3 regions of the Rhizobium centroccidentale genome follow, and region 3 is predicted to be linked to each of the others. Evidence: predicted binding sites of a transcription regulator. Region 3 holds the regulator's gene; each other region holds the start of a gene.
The links. The regulator PhoB, encoded in region 3, activates phosphate uptake and scavenging genes when phosphate is short. The targets are predictions, from matches to a motif close to TGTCATNNANCTGTCAT.
Positions count from the first base shown of each region.

Region 1 (4,455 bases), on a different contig from region 3:
CCGCGGCCGATCATCCATCTCGCAAGCGCAAGCACGCAGAAAGAAAGGACGAACAGGAGCAGGCCGAGCGCAATCAGGCTCGACAATTGCAGACCGTCGGCATCGCCGAAATTGTTCGCGATCTGGGCGGAAATGGTGGTGGACGGCGAGATGATCGACGATTGCAGACGGCTTACCGAGCCGATGACGAAGGTGACCGCCATGGTTTCGCCAAGCGCGCGGCCGAGGCCGAGCATGATGCCGCCGACGAGGCCGCGGCGTGTATAGGGGATCAGGATGTGGCGGGCCACTTCCCATGTCGTCATGCCCATGCCGTAGGCGGATTCACGCAGCATCGGCGGCACGGTGCTGAACACGTCGCGGGAGATCGCGGTGATGAACGGCAGGATCATGACGGCGAGCACGAGGCTTGCCGTCAGCAGCCCGACGCCTGGCGCCGGCGGCTGGAACAGCAGGCCGATCACCGGCACCTGGCCGACCGTCGCCATCAGGAAAGGCAGGATGTTGTTCTGCATCAGCGGCACGAGAATGAACAGGCCGACGATGCCATAGATAATGGAGGGAACGCCTGCCAGAAGCTCGATGGCCGTGCTGATCGGACGGCGCAGGCTGCCGGGGCAAAGTTCCGTGAGGAAGATGGCGATGCCGATGCCCAGGGGAACGGCAATCAACATGGCGATGAACGAACTTACGAGTGTGCCGACCACGGCAGGGACGGCGCCATAAATATCGGCCGGCGCGCTCCACTTGGTACCCCAAAGGAACGACAAGCCAAAGGTCTGAAATGTGGGCAAGGCATCGATGACAAGAACCACGAGGATGGCCAGCAGCAGAAGCACGACAAGAATAGCCGAGCCAAGCGTTATCAAATAGAAAATCCGGTCCTGAATCCGAAACTTTCTGGTCGCGGCGGAGGTATTCACAGCCTGGAAGCCAGCCATCTGAGTCGCGTCAGCCATCGATTTCCCCTTGTCCTGTCACGAAAGGCGGACAGGGCAATACCCTGTCCGCCGCAACTTTCTCGCCTAACACAAATTACTTCGTGCCGAAGTCCGTCTTCCAGGACTTCTCGACGATCTCGACAACATTGTCCGGTACCGCAAGATACGACAGGGCGGTCGCGTCCTTCTGGCCATGCTCATAGGACCACTTGAAGAACTTCAGTGCCTCTTCGTTCTTAGCAGCATCGGCCGGCTTCTTGTAGAGCAGAACCCAGGTGGAGGCTGCAATCGGCCAGCTCTTTTCGCCCGGCTGATTGGTGATGATCAGGTTGAAGTTCTTGGCCTTGGCCCAATCGGCGTTGGAAGCGGCAGCCTTGAAGGTCTCGAGGCTCGGCTCGATAACCTTGCCGGCAGCGTTCTTCATCTTCGCGAAACCGATGTGGTTGGCGACGACGTAGGAATATTCAACGTAGGAGATCGAACCAGCCGTCTGGTTGACGGTGGTGGAAACGCCTTCCGAACCCTTGGCGCCGAAGCCAACAGGCCATTCAACGGCCGTGTTCGAGCCAACCTTTTCCTTCCACTCCGGCGAAACCTTCGACAGGTAGTCGGTGAAGTTGAAGGTCGTGCCCGAGCTGTCGGCGCGGTAAACGACCGAGATTGCCGTGGACGGCAGCTTTACATCGGGGTTGAGCGCCTTGATGGCTGCATCGTCCCACTTGGCGATCTTGCCGAGGAAGATGTCGGCCAGCGTCTTGCCGTCAAGAACGAGTTCGCCCGGCTTTACGCCTTCAACGTTATAGGAAACGACGATACCGCCGGAGATCATCGGGAACTGGGCAATGCCGTTCTTCTCGAGGTCGGCGTCGCTCATCGGCTTGTCCGAAGCGCCGAATACGATGGTCTTGTCGAGGAGCTGCTTGATGCCGGCGCCCGAACCGACCGACTGATAGTTGACGACATTGTTCGTCGCAGCCTTGTAGCCTTCAGCCCACTTGGACAGAACCGGTGCGATGAAGCTCGAGCCGGCGCCCGTGATGTCGGCAGCGGAGGCCGAAGCGGACATAGCCGCGATGAAGCCTGCAGTCAGGCAAAGCGAACGAAATTTTTGATTCAACATGATTGAACTCACTTCCCAGAGTGACGAAAGGATGGCGAGCAGGAGCTAAGCACGAAGTATCCCATCGGTTAGGAACCCCACCTCGACCTCCCGGCGACAGTGATGGCTCTAATGCCGCATTGTTTCAGTTTGATGACAGTTTAATGAAGCAGCGGTGACACAACCTGCAGCAAGCATGATGACCGTTGCCGAGCTACAGGAAAAGGCTCGCATCCTTTCATAAAGCAAGGCGATCTTCACGTTTTAAATCAAGGCCATACTCAAAGGCGGATTACATAGTCCTTGCGAGTCGTTTCAATAACTTCCCACGTCCCCTTGAAACCCGGCTTCAAGATCATGCGGTCGCCTGCGCGCAGATGAAACGTCTCGCCGTCATCGGCTGTCACAACGGAATAGCCGAAGAGAATGCTGAAATACTCCCACTCGTCATAGGCGATCTTCCACTTCCCTGGAGTCGCCTCCCACAAGCCCGCGTAAAGGCCGCCTTCAGCCTCATCAAGGCTCCAGGTTCGGAAGGTCGGGGCTCCCGAAACGAGACGATCCGCTGCGGGCGCGCCCGTTTCCGGTTCAACGCCGCCGATGTCCACTGCCAGATAGGTCGTCACGAATGTCTCCTGTCTATTGCCTCATGTGGCTCTCCGCGAGCTCAAGGACATGCGAACCCGGAACGCACATCATCCTAACCTGCCGCCCGATATCAAGGGCCACCTTTCAGGGAAACGTCAGAAAACAATGCCCTAGTGCGCTTCGTTAATTTGGCTCGACCATCTCGATCGGGCCGAAATCGTAATCGCGGTTCAGAAGGAGCCAGCATGTATGAACTAGATGCCGTTATAACAGAGTGGATCAATGGCATAGCCGGAAACCCGACAGTCGACCGCCTGATGATCCTAATCTCGGCATACGGCGTTCCCTTGTTGATCGCTCTTGTCGCTATCCAATGGTGGGTCGGAGAACGTCGATCGGAAACCCGACACGCACTCGTTGCTGCGGGCCTGACATTCGTCGTCAGTCTCGGTATCAACCAGGTCATCCTGCTTTTTGTCAGCCGCCTTCGCCCGTATGATGCCGGGGTCACCAAGCTACTTGTAGATCGCAGCAATGACCCGTCCTTTCCCTCTGACCACGCGACGGCCGCGTTCGCAATCGCCGCCGCATTTACGCTTCAACGCATGCCGGGGCGGAGCCTCTTCTTCCTACTCGGCGCGATCCTCGTATCCGTCTCGCGAGTCTATGTCGGCACGCATTATGTCACTGACGTCATGGGCGGGGTACTTACCGCCTTTTTCGCGGCGATCCTGGTCAAGACGCTCTATCGACCTGAAACCCGGCTGGATCGCTTTGTAACCGGCATCCTATAGGGTCAGTTTGAAGAGACCCATGAGAATTGTCGAGGCCATATCTGCGAGCGCCGCGTTTTCAAGGTTTTTTCGGCGATCGACTCAATACAACCTAATAAAAAGCGTTCTCAAGGGTATGTGAGGAACCACATCAGACTTTCGCCAGCGCCTGCTCCAGATCGGCGATGATATCCTTGACGTCCTCGATACCGATGGACAGACGCACCACATCCGGACCGGCGCCGGCCGCGACCTTCTGCTCGTCGGTCAACTGCTTGTGGGTCGTCGAGGCAGGATGGATGACGAGCGAACGCGTGTCGCCGATATTGGCAAGATGCGAGAAGAGCTCCAGGCCTTCGACCAACCCCTTGCCGGCTTCATAGCCACCCTTCAGTCCGAAGGTGAAGACAGAACCGGCGCCCTTCGGCGAGTAACGCTGCTGTAGGGCGTGGTTCGGATCGTCCTCCAGGCCAGAATAGTTGATCCATGCCACTTTCTCCTGCGCCTTCAACCAGCGTGCAACGGCAGCCGCATTGTCGGAGTGGCGCTGCATGCGCAGCGGCAGCGTTTCGATGCCGGTCAGGATCAGAAAGGCATTGAACGGCGAGATGGCCGGGCCGAGATCGCGCAGGCCCAGCACGCGGCAGGCAATGGCGAAAGCGAAATTGCCGAAGGTCGCATGCAGAACGATGCCGTTATATTCCGGACGCGGTGAAGACAGCATGGGATAATTGCCGGAGGCGGACCAGTCGAAAGTGCCGCCGTCGACGATGATGCCACCCATGGAATTGCCGTGGCCGCCGAGGAACTTCGTCAGCGAGTGCACGACGATATCGGCGCCATGCTCCAACGGCCGGATGAGATAGGGGCTGGCCAGGGTATTGTCGACGATCAGTGGCAGGCCATGCTTGTGTGCGATGGCTGCGATCGCGGCGATATCGACGAAGGTGCCGCCGGGATTGGCAAGGCTTTCGATAAAGACGGCGCGGGTGCGACTGTCGATCTGCGCTTCGAAGGTAGCAGGGTCGGCGGAATCGGCCCAACGGACCCGCCA
Region 1 is NZ_JAQJCG010000011.1:25,106-29,560, reverse strand. It holds gene pstC (phosphate ABC transporter permease subunit PstC) at 1-959, opposite strand, end outside; gene pstS (phosphate ABC transporter substrate-binding protein PstS) at 1,036-2,061, opposite strand; gene PH562_RS15935 (cupin domain-containing protein) at 2,322-2,666, opposite strand; gene PH562_RS15930 (phosphatase PAP2 family protein) at 2,874-3,422, shown strand; gene PH562_RS15925 (O-acetylhomoserine aminocarboxypropyltransferase) at 3,553-4,455, opposite strand, start outside.
Region 1: pstS (phosphate ABC transporter substrate-binding protein PstS) is a predicted target of PhoB. The motif match lies at 2,183-2,199, and genes of this name have one in related genera.

Region 2 (4,455 bases), on a different contig from region 3:
GTCTTTTCGACGACGAAACCCGTCATGTAGGCAAGGCCGGAATCGGCACCGAGATACCACCATACCCAGCCGCCGAAGGCGAGGCCGAGCGTGATATAGAGCACGGAGAGCTTGATGCTCTCGCCGACGCCGATCTCCTTGTTTTCCTTATGCAGGACGCCAAGATCGAAAGAGAGGATGGCGATGACGAGCGCCAGGAAGCTCATCCACATCCAGAGCGGCTTTCCCAACCACTCCACGAAGAGCAAAGACGTTTCCATGACGGAGAACCTCTGTCGGCGCGATGTCGGAAGAGGTCCGACATCATGAGAGCGCCGACGGCTCTCACCAGAGGGGCCCGGACCAGCGGGTTGACCAATAGCTGGGAAGCGGACGTTTGCATTTCAAGAGCTGCACGCACTTTTCAAAGGAGCAGAGGTTTAGCTTGCTCCTTTAAGCTGCGGTCCGGCCAATGTGGATGCTGTGAACGCTTGCTCTCTTCTGCGCGACGAAATCCGTCAGCGCGGATGGAATGTCAACATGGGCGCTGCGCCGCGCAAGAATACGGAACGCTTTGGGAAGACAAGCGGCGATGCGGTCGATAATCGTCTCATAATCGACAATGAGCATCTCCCGACCGGCCATGAGATCGAAGAGAAGGGGATCGGCGAGCACGCGCTCATTTTCGCAGAACCAGTACGAGGAAATTGTCAGATCGGGGAGGTAACCGATCTGCGCCGGCAGATTTCTTTGCTCGAACTGGAAATCGCCGGGCAACCCCGCGGCAGCCATCAATTCTCTGGCGAGGGACAGCTGGTGTTCGGATAAATCCAGCCCCCGAAGCTCCAGCTCGGGATTGTGGGCGAGATAGGCAAAGGCAAGGCTGAAGGCGCCGGAGCCGCAGCCGAGATCGCATACCCTTCTATATCTGTGGACGGCGTCTTCTTCGAGGCTGGTAAGCGCCTGCAGGCATTTCAGAGAGTTTCGCATGCCGAATGCACGGGTGAAGGCATCGGCGGAAAGGTTATAGTCGAATATTTCGATCTGGCGCCGGCTTTCGACAGCATTGCGCAAAGCAATACTGTCGTTGCTTGGATGGTACAGGTGGTTACACCTTAGCAGGACCTCGGAAAATTCTTCGAGATTTCGTGTCTGTACGGCCGCGTATGTCATGAAGCCTGTCCTCGCCAAGGGTGTAGTCTTTGGCGTGATTGGAAAGGCTGCATGCGCCGAAAGCAAGCCCTCAAAAATTGCCCTTGACGCTCGATAGGGCAGGGCCGCGCAACGACGACCATCGAACGCCGACGCCATGTCAGCCTTGTGGTAGCGCGATCGGAAATCCTTCGAAGGTCTTGAGGGTATCGAGGACGATCGCCGTCTTCACGTGCTGAACGGATTCATGCGGCAGCAGCACGTCGTTGACGAAGCGGGAGAGATCGGTAAGCCCGCGGGTGGCGACCTTAAGGTGATAGTCCATTTCGCCTGTCAGCGCATAGGCTTCCAACACCTCCGGCAGCCCGTTGATAAGCTGCGAAAACCGGCGGGCGTTGTCCCTGTTGTGGGTAGCGAGCGTCACCGAAATGACAACGAGCATATCCAGCCCCAGTCGCTGCCGGTCGAGATTGGCCTGGTAGCTGCGAATATAGCCTTCCGCCTCCAGCCTTGTGCGGCGGCGCGAACATTGTGAAGGGGAGAGCGCGATGCGTTCACCCAGCTCGTTGTTCGTCAATCTGCCGTCTTTCTGAAGTTCCTCCAGCAGGCGCAGATCCGTTTTGTCGAGCTGTTCATCCATTGCGCAAAACTCTCGAAATCCTCACGAAGCCTGTATGAGTTTTGCCTTTTCCTCAGAAAGTTACAAGCTTTCGGGGTTAATCCCACGCCAAGTCTTGCGTAGTTGAACGCGATGGCTTTCGAGACTTTTGGACCAAGTGAAACGGAAAGGGACTGCGCAGCCACCCCGTTCGCGCCATCTCTTTAGATGCCGCGCATACAATCAGCCTTCCTTAGCGTTTGTCCCTTTAGAATTTCCAGTTGCAGAAAGTCGACTCCTTTTTACATGATTGTCATCTGGCTTTTATAAGTGGGAGGCGGGAAGCAACCAAACGCAGGGGGTATAAATGCGTAAATTTCTTCTCGCCATGATGTCTGCGACCGTAATGTCCGGCGCAGCCCATGCAGCGACAGTCTATCCGTTGGACCGGGCAACGGTACTCGCCGGCTCGCCATTCGATTTTAAGGTGGAATTCAGCAAGGTTGTGAAGCCGGAAGACGTGAAGGTCACGGTCAACGGCGAAAGCTACGATGCGGTTTTCGGCAAGGCGGCTGATTTCGTCGCAGAAGAAAAGGGCGCTGAAGACAAGGTTCTTGGGTCCGCCCTGATCCTGCGTGGCGTCAAGCTCGCAAAGCCCGGCCAGTACAAGGTTGAGGTTTTGGCCGGCGACGAGAAGAAGTCCGTCAACTGGGATGTCTATGGCACATCGGCCATGCCGAAGGCCAAGAACATCGTCTTCCTGCTCGGCGACGGTCTCTCGGTTGCGCATCGCACCGGCGCCCGCCTCATGTCAAAGGGCATGACCGAAGGCAAGGCCAACGGTCGTCTCGCCATGGACGATATCCCGCCGGTCGCCTTCATCGGCACGTCCTCGACCTCGGCGATTGCCACCGATAGCGCCAACACCATGTCGGCCTATATGACCGGCCACAAGTCTGCCGTCAACGCCCTCGGCGTCTACGCCGACCGCACGCCGGCAAGCCTGGACGACCCGAAGGTCGAAACGATCGGCGAGGCCCTGCGCCGCACCGGCAAGAAGTCGCTCGGCATCGTGACCACGGCCGAAGTCGAAGATGCGACGCCGGCAGCGCTTGTCTCCCACACCCGCAAGCGCAGCGACAAGGCCGAGATCGTCGGCATGATGTACGACGTTAAGCCGGATGTCCTGCTCGGCGGCGGCTCGGCCTATTTCCTGGCGAAGAGCGTTCCGGGCTCCAAGCGCAAGGACGACAAGAACTATATCGCGCTCTTCAAGGATGCCGGCTATGCCGTTGCCACCGACAAGAGCGAACTGGCCACCGCTGCCGGCTCCAACCAGGACAAGCTGCTCGGTCTCTTCCACGCCGGCAACCTCGATGTCGCGCTCGATCGCGAATTCCTCAAGAAGGGCACCGTCGACAAGTTCCCGAACCAGCCCGGTCTGGTCGACATGACCAAGGTCGCGCTCGACAAGCTCGCCAAGAACCCGGAAGGTTTTTTCCTCGTGGTTGAAGGTGCCTCCATCGATAAGATGAGCCATCCGCTCGACTGGGATCGTGCACTGATCGACACGATCGAGTTCGACAAGGCCGTGGCCGTTGCCCGCGCATTCCAGGAAAAGAACCCGGATACGCTTGTTGTAGTCACCGGCGACCACACGCATGGCGTCTCGATCATCGGCACCGTCGACGATAACAAGCCGGGTACCGAAATGCGCGAAAAGGTCGGCACCTATGCCGCTGCCGGCTTCCCGAACTACGAAGACAAGGATGGCGACGGCTATCCGGATCGCGTCGACGTTTCGCGTCGCCTGTTCATGGCCGCCAACAACGGTCCGGACCACTACGAGACCTTCCGTCCGAAGCTCGATGGTCCTTTCGTTCCGGCAATCCAGAACGAGAAGAAGGAATATGTTGCCAACGAAGCCTACAAGGACGTGCCCGGTGCCGTCTTCGTCCAGGGCAATATTCCGCGGGACGAGGATAGCGGTGTCCACGCCGTTGACGATGTCGTGCTCCAGGCAGCCGGCCCGGGTGCCGAAGGTTTCCGCGGATACATGGAACAGAGCGACGTCTATCGCGTGCTGGCCGATACCTTCGCGCTCGGCACCGAAAAGATGTAAGTTGTTACAGATCGTATACCATGGACAGGCGGCTTCGAGGCCGCCTGTCTCTTCATCTTTCATGGGGGTACGCGATGTCCGGGGACAGGATCGCCACCATCAATCGTCGGGGCTTTTTGGCCGCTGCCGCGGTTTTGCCTGTCATGGGCATTGCGACACGCGCGAATGCCTCGGATACACTGGGTTTTGACGAGCTATACAAGAGATTCGGCCCGCTCGGGCTCGAATTTTCCGACAAGGTGAAGCAGCTGAGCGGCAAGGAAGTTGCCATCAATGGATTCATGGCGCCGCCATTGAAGGCGGAGGCCGCTTTCTTCGTCCTCACGGAAATCCCGATGTCGCTTTGCCCGTTCTGCTCTTCCGATGCCGATTGGCCCGACAATATCATGGTCGTCTATCTCTCTTCCAAGCAGACATTCGTTCAGTATAACGCGCCGATCGCGGTGCGGGGTGTGCTGGAATTCGGCTCCTGGACCGATCCGGAAACCGGCTTCATCAGCCAGCTGCGTCTCCGCAACGCATCGTTCAGGACTGTTTGAGCACATGCTTGCGCTCGATATCTCCGGTCTTGAAATGCAGTTCCCCGGCCTGGCCGCGCCGGTTC
Region 2 is NZ_JAQJCG010000012.1:133,407-137,861, reverse strand. It holds gene PH562_RS17475 (TerC family protein) at 1-260, opposite strand, end outside; gene PH562_RS17470 (SAM-dependent methyltransferase) at 433-1,290, opposite strand; gene PH562_RS17465 (Lrp/AsnC family transcriptional regulator) at 1,292-1,771, opposite strand; gene PH562_RS17460 (alkaline phosphatase) at 2,097-3,851, shown strand; gene PH562_RS17455 (hypothetical protein) at 3,926-4,390, shown strand; gene PH562_RS17450 (ABC transporter ATP-binding protein) at 4,395-4,455, shown strand, end outside.
Region 2: PH562_RS17460 (alkaline phosphatase) is a predicted target of PhoB. The motif match lies at 2,041-2,057, and genes of this name have one in related genera.

Region 3 (4,455 bases):
GTAAGGGAGGGCGCACGAAATGAACATGATGACGGAAGCCGCCAGCGAAAGAGCCTTGGCCAAGAAGATGACGACGATCCCCTACAAGATGATCGGCCAGGATGTTTCGGTCTATTACGGCCACAAGCGGGCGCTCTTCGACGTCAATCTGAAGATCCGCGCCAATACGGTCACGGCTCTCATCGGCCCTTCCGGTTGCGGCAAGTCCACCTTCCTGCGCTGCCTCAACCGCATGAACGATACGATCGAGACCTGCCGCGTCACCGGCAAGATCACGCTCGACGATCAGGATGTCTACGACGACAGCATCGACGTGGTGGAGTTGCGCGCCCGCGTCGGCATGGTCTTCCAGAAGCCCAACCCGTTTCCGAAGTCCATCTATGAGAACGTCGCCTACGGTCCCCGCATCCACGGTCTGCATCGCTCAAAGGCCGATCTCGAGCATATCGTCGAGAGCAGTCTTCAGAAGGCCGGTCTCTGGGGTGAGGTGAAGGATCGGCTCCATGACGCCGGCACGAGCCTGTCGGGCGGTCAGCAGCAGCGTCTGTGCATCGCCCGCGCCGTCGCGGTCAGCCCGGAGGTCATCCTGATGGACGAGCCGTGCTCGGCGCTCGATCCGATCGCAACCGCCAAGGTCGAGGATCTCATCCACGAGCTTCGGGAGAATTTCACCATCGTCATCGTGACGCATTCCATGCAGCAGGCAGCCCGCGTCTCGCAGCGTACCGCAATGTTCCATCTCGGCCACCTGGTCGAGGAGAACGACACCGATAAGATGTTCACCAATCCCGACGATTTCCGCACGCAGGATTACATCATGGGCCGTTTTGGTTGATGATGTCAGGCGCGCGGCTCATTTCACACAGTTCACCTTGAGGATAGAAAAATGGTCTCCACTCACATTCTCTCTGCCTATGACGAAGACCTGAAGTTCCTGACGCGCCGCATTGCTGAAATGGGCGGCCTGGCAGAGCAGATGGTTAGCGACAGCGTACGCGCGCTGGTCAACAGCGACGCTGCCCTGGCCCAGAAGGTCATCTCCGACGACGTTGTTCTTGACCATGCCGAGCGCGAAGTCGGCGACAAGGCGATCGTCACCATCGCCCGCCGTCAGCCGATGGCGGCCGACCTGCGCGAAATCATGGGCTCGATCCGCATCGCCTCCGATCTGGAGCGCGTCGGCGATCTCGGCAAGAACACCGCAAAGCGCGTCATCGCCGTGCAGGGCACCGGTGTCCCGCGCCGTCTCGCCCGCGGCATCGAGCATCTCTCCGAACTGGCGCTGAGCCAGCTCAAGGAAGTTCTGGATGTCTACGCGACCCGCTCGCCCGACAAGGCCGTGTCGATCCGCGAACGCGACGAAGAAATCGACGCCATGTACACCTCGCTCTTTCGCGAGATGCTGACCTACATGATGGAAGATCCGCGCAACATCACCACCTGCACGCATCTTCTTTTCTGCGCCAAGAACATCGAGCGCATCGGCGACCATGCCACCAACATCGCCGAGACGATCTATTACATGGCGACGGGCGCGCAGCCGGAAGGCGAGCGCCCGAAGGATGATACCGCCAATACCGTCGGCGCAGTGACGGAATAATCTGGAAGAGAAGAAAGGAGACCATAGGCGCATGGTTCCGAGAGTTGCTGTTGTAGAAGACGAGGAAGCGCTTAGCGTTCTGCTGCGCTACAATCTTGAGGCCGAAGGCTTCGAGGTCGATACGATCCTCAGAGGCGATGAGGCCGAGCTGCGTCTCCAGGAGCGCATCCCCGATCTCCTGATCCTCGACTGGATGCTCCCCGGCGTATCGGGCATCGAGCTCTGCCGCCGGCTGCGTATGCGGCCGGAGACGGAGCGCCTGCCCATTATCATGCTGACGGCCCGCGGCGAGGAAAGCGAGCGCGTGCGCGGGCTTTCGACCGGCGCGGACGATTATGTCGTCAAGCCGTTCTCGACGCCGGAGCTGATGGCCCGTGTCAAGGCGATGCTGCGGCGTGCCCGCCCGGAGGTTCTCTCCACGGTGCTGCGCTGCGGCGATATCGAGCTGGATCGCGAAACCCATCGCGTCCATCGAAAGAGCCGCGAAGTGCGACTGGGGCCGACGGAATTCCGCCTACTGGAGTTCCTGATGTCCTCGCCGGGCCGCGTCTTCTCGCGTTCGCAGCTGCTCGACGGTGTATGGGGTCACGATATCTACGTCGACGAACGCACGGTCGACGTCCATGTCGGCCGCCTGCGCAAGGCGCTCAATTTCTCCAATATGCAGGATGTCATCCGCACCGTTCGCGGCGCGGGCTATTCCATGGAAGCCTGAGCGGCTTGCCGCTCGGGTATCACTAAAGCATGTCGCGCAAAAGTGCGTAGCGGTTTTGCGAGAACGACATGCGCCAGACGGAAAACCTAAAGCATAGGAAGCGAATCTGAAAGATCGTGACGTGCTTTAAATAGCGGCGGAAATAGAAAAACGGGCCTCGAGGGCCCGTTTCTCATTGTCTTGCTGTGACTTTCAGCCGTTGTTACGACGGCGGTCATGCACCGGCTGGTATGCCATGCGCTGATGATAGGTGCAGTAGGGCGAGGAATCCGGGCTGTCATTGCCGCAGAAGTGGAAGTCGTCCTTCAGCGGGTCGCCGACCGGCCACTTGCAGGTGCGCTCAGTCAATTCCGTCAGGCCGAGGCGGCGGGAGATCGGAACGACGACGTTCGATGCCGGCCGATACTGGATTTCATTGACGGAATCGATCTCGATCTCTTCCTTCAGCATGGTTGCGCCCTGCTGGCGGGCGACGACCGTGCGGGTAGCAACGCGCGATCCGTAGGTCGCGGCGCGGGGTGCAGCTGCGCTGCGCTTCGGCGTGCGCGCTGCGGTTGCCGTGCCGCCCGCCTTCGCTCGGCCGGGAAGGTTCAGGCGGTGCACCTTGCCGATGACGGCATTACGGCTCACGCCACCGAGCTGCGCAGCGATCTGGCTGGCGCTCAACCCTTCGGACCATAGCTTTTTCAGCTTCTCGACGCGTTCGTCTGTCCAATTCATGCCCTGTCTCCGCTGTCGCGTTTCCGATGGCAGAATCCCTCACCATTGCCTCGCATGGGAACGAGGCGCGAAACGCTCTAAAATTGTGGTGACTAGTTCCGCCGCATGCAGTCTAGCAATTGCTTTTTAACCTAGTGTGAGGCTGACTCCGTGACAAGAGTCGCGAGAATCTTGAGGAATCGATTTCGAGGTTTTCCCCAACTTGCTGCCCAGGCGTGGCATTTCTGCAATAGGCGCCGCCGAACCTATCTCTTTTGCCCGCAAGCGTTATCTCGCACCTGCTAAAACGCCAGTTTTGTTGACATCGCGGTGCAAAACATCAATAGTGCCCAGGCCGCCGCAAGGCGGCATTTTTGATTTTTTCGGACCCGTTTCATCAAATGGAAGCGATCGGTCCTTAGAGTTGTGATCAGGAGATATGGCCATGGCCGAGACCACGCCGCTTTATGACACCTACATGCGCGCTCCGCTACGGTTCGAGCGAGGCGAGGGCGTCTGGCTGGTCACCGAAAATGGCGAACGCTACCTCGATTTCGCAGCCGGCGTCGCGGTCAACTCGCTCGGTCACGCCCATCCGCACCTCGTTGCCGAATTGAAGGCCCAGGCCGACAAGGTCTGGCACCTGTCCAACCTCTATGAGGTGCCCGGTCAGGAGAAGCTGTCGAAGCGGCTGACGGAAGTGACCTTCGCCGACAAGGTGTTCTTCACCAATTCGGGCGCGGAGGCGCTGGAGTGCGCCATCAAGACTGCGCGGCGCTATCAGTTCGCCAAGGGGCATCCCGAGAAGTTCCACATCATCACCTTCGAGGGCGCCTTCCACGGCCGCACCATCGCAACGATCGCCGCCGGTGGCCAGGAGAAGTATATCGAGGGCTTTGGGCCTAAAGCACCGGGTTTCGATCAGGTGGAGTTCGGTGATCTCGATGCCGTGCGTGCTGCCATCACCGACGCGACGGCTGCGATCCTGATCGAGCCGGTTCAGGGCGAGGGCGGCATCCGCCCCGCCACCAACGAATTCCTGCGCGGGCTGCGTGAGATCTGCGACGAGCACGGCCTGCTGCTGATCCTCGACGAAGTACAGTGTGGCGTCGGCCGCACGGGCAAGCTCTTTGCCTACGAATGGGCCGGCATCAAGCCCGATATCATGGCGGTCGCCAAGGGCATCGGCGGCGGTTTCCCGCTCGGTGCGTGCCTCGCGACGGCGGAAGCCGCTTCCGGCATGAAAGCCGGCACACACGGCTCGACCTATGGCGGCAATCCGCTTGCCATGGCGGTCGGCAATGCCGTTCTCGACATCGTGCTTGCCGAAGGCTTCCTGCAGCATGTGCGCGATGTCTCGCTGGTGTTCCGCCAGGGGCTCGCCTCGCTCAAGGATCGCTTTCCTGACATCATCGAGGACGTTCGCGGCGAAGGCTTGATG
Region 3 is NZ_JAQJCG010000016.1:98,331-102,785, reverse strand. It holds gene pstA (phosphate ABC transporter permease PstA) at 1-4, shown strand, start outside; gene pstB (phosphate ABC transporter ATP-binding protein PstB) at 20-835, shown strand; gene phoU (phosphate signaling complex protein PhoU) at 887-1,600, shown strand; gene phoB (phosphate regulon transcriptional regulator PhoB) at 1,632-2,315, shown strand; gene PH562_RS20625 (GcrA family cell cycle regulator) at 2,508-3,035, opposite strand; gene PH562_RS20620 (aspartate aminotransferase family protein) at 3,460-4,455, shown strand, end outside.